Regions from separate parts of the Herbaspirillum sp. NPDC087042 genome, predicted to be linked through region 2. Evidence: predicted binding sites of a transcription regulator. Region 2 holds the regulator's gene; the other holds the start of a gene.
The links. The regulator FliA, encoded in region 2, starts transcription of late flagellar genes. The targets are predictions, from matches to a motif close to CTAAAGTTTNNNNNNNNNNNGCCGNTA.
Positions count from the first base shown of each region.

Region 1: the regulator FliA is predicted to act here: its motif matches at 1,106-1,132, upstream of motA (flagellar motor stator protein MotA).

Region 1 is NZ_JBIUZW010000012.1:20,299-23,703, reverse strand. Features, by position in the region: gene flhC (flagellar transcriptional regulator FlhC) at 1-220, shown strand, start outside; gene ACIPHN_RS16645 (class I SAM-dependent methyltransferase) at 282-1,076, shown strand; gene motA (flagellar motor stator protein MotA) at 1,247-2,107, shown strand; gene motB (flagellar motor protein MotB) at 2,176-3,114, shown strand; gene ACIPHN_RS16630 (chemotaxis protein) at 3,155-3,405, shown strand, end outside.
Region 2 is NZ_JBIUZW010000017.1:77,443-80,847, forward strand. Features, by position in the region: gene flgA (flagellar basal body P-ring formation chaperone FlgA) at 1-315, shown strand, start outside; gene flgM (flagellar biosynthesis anti-sigma factor FlgM) at 479-796, shown strand; gene ACIPHN_RS21125 (flagella synthesis protein FlgN) at 822-1,283, shown strand; gene ACIPHN_RS21130 (RNA polymerase sigma factor FliA) at 1,370-2,104, opposite strand; gene ACIPHN_RS21135 (MinD/ParA family protein) at 2,110-2,910, opposite strand; gene flhF (flagellar biosynthesis protein FlhF) at 2,945-3,405, opposite strand, start outside.

The DNA.
Region 1 (3,405 bases), on a different contig from region 2:
CTTCTTCGAAAGCAAGATGCTCATGACCACGCCCTGTTGCAAGTGCAGTGGCCACTTCGTGGTGCATCGCCTGGACCTGCATCAGGACTATCTGTGCGGCCTGTGCCACATGCCCTCGCGCGCAGGCAAGACCAAGAAGGCCAAGGATGCCGTGGTCACTGCGCTGGTCGAAGCAGCCATGCCGATGGCCGTATCGGCGCCGCTGGTGGCGGTGGCCTGAGCCCCTGGCAGTACGAAGGCGACGGCCTGGTATGTCCAACACGATAAGGCCGATTGCCTAGATGTCCGAACAAGAGAATGACCCCGGCGCCCGTCGCAGGCCACTGCGACAGGCGCCGGCGATCCAGGCCTTGCTGCTGTTCCTGTTGGCCCTGGTCGCGGCCAACGTGATCGATGTGCTGGTCCAGCGCGCCGGTTTTCCTCCTATTTCCCCATTGCCGATGTCCCTGCTGCATGGCCTGCTGGCCGCCTTGCTGGCGCGCTGGCGCCGACTGGCCGTCTGGTGGTGGGTGATCCTGGCGTTGTTCCCGCTGGCCGCGCTGGTGGTGGGGCGCCTGCAAGTGCCGCCATGGATGTTCCTGGCGGTCTTCCTGTTCATGCTGGTGTTGTTCTGGTCTACCTTCCGTAGCCAGGTGCCGTTCTATCCGTCCGGGCAGCCGGCCTGGGATGCCGTGGCGGGTCTCTTGCCGGCTGGACGGCCGATCCGCTTCATGGATATCGGCAGCGGCCTGGGTGGCGCCGTGCTGGATCTGGCGCGACGCCGTCCCGAGAGCCAGTTCACCGGTATCGAGATTGCACCCTTGCCCTGGTTGGTGAGTCGATTGCGTGCAGCCCTGGCCGGCAATTCCTGTCGTTTTATGCGAGGTGACTACCTGTTACTGGACTTCGCCGACTATGATGTCGTGTTTGCCTACCTGTCGCCGGCGGCGATGCTTGCCCTCTGGCACAAGGCGCGCGCCGAGATGCGGCCGGGAACGCTCCTGCTCAGCTACGAGTTCCACATCCCCGGTACCTCGCCGGATGTGGTGATCCAGCCGGAAGGGGGTGGTCCGCTTCTGCATGGCTGGCGCATGTAAAGGGAAGTGGCAGGGGCGAGACGCGGCGTATCAAGTTTGGGCGGATTTGGTCGTAAATCAAAAAGGAAGGGCGTTTTTCGGTTATGTATTCCCCCATTTGCTTGAATGGAATACATGTAACCTGATGAACGTGAAAATACACTCAACGCCACCGGGACGGGAGTAGGCACTTGTTAGTCATAATTGGATATGTCGTGGTCATGGGGTCCGTCTTCGGCGGGTTCGTGCTGTCTGGCGGCCACGTTGGGGCGCTTTTTCAGCCACTCGAACTGCTGATGATCGGCGGCGCCGCGGGGGGCGCTTTCCTGGTCGGTAACAACACCAAGGCGATCAAGGCCACGATGAAGGCGCTGCCGACGGTGCTGAAAGGGTCGACCTACACCAAGGCGCTGTACATGGAGCTCATGGCGCTGCTCTTCGAGATCCTGACCAAGTCCCGCAAGGAAGGCTTGATGTCGATCGAAGGCGATATCGAGGAACCTGAAAGCAGCCCGATCTTCAGCAAGTACCCGGGCGTGCTGGCGGACCATCACCTCATCGAATTCATGACTGACTACCTGCGTCTGATGGTGTCGGGCAACATGGATGCCTTCCAGATCGAAAACCTGATGGACAACGAAATCGAAACCCATCACCACGAAGGCGAAATTCCGGTGCATTGCATCGCCAAGCTGGGCGACGGTATGCCGGCGTTCGGTATCGTGGCGGCGGTGATGGGGGTGGTGCACACCATGGAATCGGTGGGTATCCCGCCTTCCGAACTGGGTATGCTGATCGCGCACGCGCTGGTGGGTACCTTCCTCGGTATTCTGCTGGCATACGGCTTCGTGGGCCCGCTCTCCAGTCTGCTGGAACAGAAACTGCACGAATCGACCAAGATCTACCAATGCGTGAAGGTGACGCTGCTGGCCAGCCTGAATGGCTATGCGCCGGCGCTGTCGATCGAATTCGGCCGCAAGGTCCTGTTCTCGACCGAACGTCCGACCTTCCTGGAACTGGAAGAACACGTCAAGCAGGCCAAGGGCAAGTAAGCTTCGGGCAAGCGCGCGACGTTATAGTCGATTCACACAGGCAACAGTATTGAGGCAGGAGCACAGGCATGGCCGACGAAGGGCTACGTCCCATAATCGTTAAACGGATCAAGAAGGGCGGCGGTGGTCACCACGGCGGCGCCTGGAAGATCGCGTACGCCGACTTCGTGACGGCAATGATGGCGTTCTTCCTGCTGATGTGGCTGCTTGGCTCGACCGCCAAGGGCGACCTGAACGGGATTGCCGAATACTTCAAGACCCCGCTGAAGGTGGCCATGGCGGGCGGCTCCGGCAGCGGTGACGCCAATACCGTCCTTCCCGGCGGCGGCAAGGACCTGACGCGTCAGGACGGCCAGTTGCGCAAGGGCGAGAACGACGTGGTCACGCGCAAGCAGACCCTGAAGCAGGCCCAGCAGGAGCTGGAGCGTGCCGAACGGACCCGTCTGGAGGAATTGAAGTCGCGCATCGAAAAGGCGATCGACTCCAATCCCACCCTGAAGCAGTTCAAGAACCAGCTGCTCATCGATATCACCTCCGAAGGCTTGCGCATCCAGATCGTGGACGAGAAGAACCGTCCGATGTTTGCCCTGGCCAGCGCGCAGCTGCAGCCCTATACCAAGGAAATCCTGCACGAGATCGGCCGTACCCTGAACGATGTGCCCAACAAGATCAGCCTGTCGGGGCATACCGATGCCACGCCCTATTCGCAGGGCGAGAAGGGCTACAGCAACTGGGAACTCTCGGCTGACCGCGCCAATGCATCGCGTCGCGAGCTGATCCTGGGCGGCATGGATGAATCCAAGGTGTTGCGGGTGGTTGGCCTGTCCTCGGCGGTATTGCTGGACAAGGAAGACCCGTTCAATCCGATCAACCGGCGTATCAGCATCATCGTGATGAACAAGAAGGCAGAAGAACTGGTGGAGAAGGATAGCGGTTCGCTCAACGTCCCCACCGATGCCAGCGACGATGATGTCCAGCAGGGCTTGAGCGCACCTGCCAAGAATTGACCTAGAAGTGTTTTAACTGTCCAAGGGAAGAGAGCCGGATATGCCGACCAAGACCATGCTGCAGGAGCTCAAGCGCTTGTTGCTCGATACTGCCAGCGGCGGCAGTCGCCAGTTGACGGAGGTGGAGTCTGACCTGGTCCAGACCAACATCCTCCTGGGCGAGGCCATCGGCAAGCTGGGTAGCAGCTTCATGGAGCTGCACCGTTCGGTGCAGGCCCAGCAGACTATCCTGGAAGATCTGATGAATGGCACCGGCACGTTCGACGCCGCCAGCATCGAGCGTCTCAAGGG
Region 2 (3,405 bases):
ACCCGCGTACGCGGCGACATGTCCAGCCTGCCCAGCGGCGTGATTACCGAGGAATCGCAGGCCGTGGGCCGGGTTGCCGGCATGTCGCTGCGCGCCGGCACGCCCCTGCGCATGGATGCGATCCGCAACCAGCGCGTGGTCCAGCAAGGCCAGTCGGTACGGGTGGTGTCCAACGGCCCCGGCTTCCAGATTTCTACCGAGGCACGTGCCATGACCAATGCCACCGAAGGACAGATGGCCCAGGCCAGGACGGCGACTGGCCAGGTAGTGAGCGGCATTGCCAAGGCCGGCGGAATTCTTGAAATCAATTATTGATCGCAAGAAACGCCAGCTGGCAAGGATTCTCGTCAGACTTGTGAAGAAAAATGCATCCGAACCCGCAATTTAGGGGCGATGGTGTTAAAGTTTGCGGAGAATTGGTCGATAATCTATGCGACAGGCGGGTGCAAAGCGCCCCCACCCTACAAGGAATACTGCCGTGAACGTTAACGACGCCCTCAAATCCACTGCCCTCAATGCCGAGCAGACCCAGACGCGCAACAACGCCCAGTCTGGTGCGGCCGCCGGCAACGGTGCCGCCGGTAACGCCGCCGCTTCCGACAGCGTGCGCCTGTCCAGCACCTACCAGTCGCTGGAAACCAAGGTGAGCAGCAGCAGCGGCAGCTTCGACGCCAAGAAAGTGGCCGAGATCAAGGCCGCCATCGCCAACGGCACCTTCCAGATCGACCCCGAGAAGATTGCCAACGGGGTGATCGACACCGTCAAGACCCTGATCAACGCCCGTACGCCAGCCTGATCACCGCTTTCCACAGATCTTTCGCATGAGCCACCCCGCTAGCCAACTGAACCAGGAAAAGGGCGCCATGCAGCGCCTGATCGAGAAGCTGCGCCAGGAACAGGCCCTGCTCTCGGAGGCCAGCGCCGAAGGGATGACTGAAATCATCACCGATAAAGCTGCCATCGTTGCCGAAATGACCACACTGGCGGGAAATCGCCATCGCCAGCTGGCCGAACTGGGCTATGTCGATGACGAGACCGGCATGCAGAAATGGATGAATGAACAAGGTTCGGATGCCGACAAGGATATCTGGGCCGATCTGTTCGAGCTGGCCCAGGATGCCAAGGAACTGAACCGCGTCAATGGCTTGCTGATCGGCAAGAAACTCTCGGTCAACCAGAATGCCCTGACCGTCCTGCAAGGCAAGACCGGTACCGGCAGCTTCTATGGTCCGGATGGCCAGAGCAGCATCAAGTCTTCCGGCCGCAGGCTGGGCGTGGTTTGAAATCGGCGAGCCCCACCAGTCTCGGCCACCATGAAAAAAGCCCGGCAATGCCGGGCTTTTTGCTTACCTGACGACTACCCTGGCACTCAGGAAACGCCACTCCACGAATGCTCCCGCAGATAGGAGCGCATCCGCGAAATCGCCTGGCTGTGCAACTGGCACACACGCGACTCCGACACCCCCATGACGGCACCGATTTCCTTGAGGTTCATCTCCTGCTCGTAATACAGGGCCATGAGGATCTGCTCGCGCTCGGGCAAGGCCTTGATGGAATCCACCACCGCCTCGCGGAAACCGCCGTTGATCAGGTTCTGCAGCGGATCGTCCGACTCGGAGGTCTGGTAGCGGTCCAGGAAATGCTCATGACCGCCGTCGTCGTCGTGGAAATCTTCGTAGTAGATCAGCTGATGACCACCACACTCGGTCAGCAGGGACTGGTATTCCACCAGGCTGATCTTCATGTGCTGGGCGACTTCCGCCTCCTGCGGCGGACGACCCAGCTGCTGCAGCAGGGTCTGCAGGGCCTCTTCCACCTTGCGCGCATTCTGGCGGATGCTGCGCGGCAACCAGTCGCTGCTGCGCAGCTCGTCGAGCATGGCACCACGGATACGCTGCACGGCATAGGTCTCGAACTGGGCGCCATGCGTCTCTTCGTAACGCTGCACAGCATCCAGCAGACCCATCATGCCAGCCTGGATCAGGTCATCTACCTCGACGCTAGGGGGCAACTTTGCCTTGAGCTGATGCGCCAGCTTCTTCACCAGCGGCGCATGCTGCTCCAGCAAATCGTTCTTGCCTTTCTTTCCCTTGACGTTATACATGCACGTCACACTCCCAGACTGGCACCATCGGTGGCCATGCCGTAACTGCCGCGCGCCGGCTCTGCCAGCGTGAAGCGCTTGGCCAGGCGCTGGAACGCCACTGCCGCGCCCGCAAACGGGAACACGTCCATCACCGCCCGCCCCTGCCCGGTCGCCCGGCGGATGTGGTCATCAGCGGGGATGGACCCCAGGAAATTCAACTGCGCCGCCAGGTAGCGGCTGGCCGCCTGCGCCATGTTGGCATGGACGGTACGTGCCTCGGCCTCGGTGGCGTCATTGACGATGAGGCTGAAGGGACGGCGTCCAATCCGGTCGCTCAGGTTCTTGAGCAGCACGTAGGCGGCCTTGATCGAGGTCGCCGTGGTCGACACCTGGATCACGATTTCGCCCATCTCCATGGTCGGCACCGGCATGGACTGGTCAGCCGCCAGCACGCCATTGACCAGGGTGATCTCGGCCTGCTCGATGAGGCTGTCGAAGATCTCCGCCAGCCGTCCGGCCTGCGGATCAATCGAGGACGGCACCGTGCGGCGCGCGATCCGGGCCATCGAAAAACCTTCCGGCAGCAGGCGCATGGCTTCGCCCAGCGGACGCTCCATGCGCGCCACCTCCTGCAGGGTCGCCACATCGTGGCGCAAGCCGATGCGGGTCAGCAGCCCCGTGGAGGCGACATCGCCATCGATGACCAGCACATTGTGGTTACCCTGGGACAAGGATGCCGCCAGGTTGATCAGCATGGCGCTCTTCTCTTCCTCACCCAGCACCGAGAAGAACGTGAACAGCCGTGGCACCGGGCGCTCCAGCATCCGGCGCAGTCCTGCAGCCTGATCGATTTCGTAACTAGCCAAAGCTCACCTCGCGCAGGCCTTTGTCATTCATGGACATGGCAGTCGGGCCAATGACACCAGGCAACTCGGACTCCTGGAATTCAAAAGGGGCAGTCTCCCTCTTCTGCTTGAAGGCACGGTCAGCCAGGTAGAGCTTGTTGGCCACATGCAGGTCTTCCGGCACACGCTGGCCGTTGGCCACGTAGTGCAGGTTGAGCTTGTGGCGGATCACCACATCGAGCACGTTGCCGATGGTGGCGGCTTCGTCGAGCTTGGTGACGATACAACCGGCCAGGCCGGAGCTGGAATAGGCGTGCACCACCTCGTTGAGGGTACCGCCGGTGGCCGTGGCGTTCAGGCACAGCAGGCGCTTGATATCCACGCCGGCACCGGCCAGCATGGCATCCTGCTCGACCACCATCTGGTCTCGCTGGCCTACCCCAGCCGTATCGATGAGCACGGTATGCTTGCCCT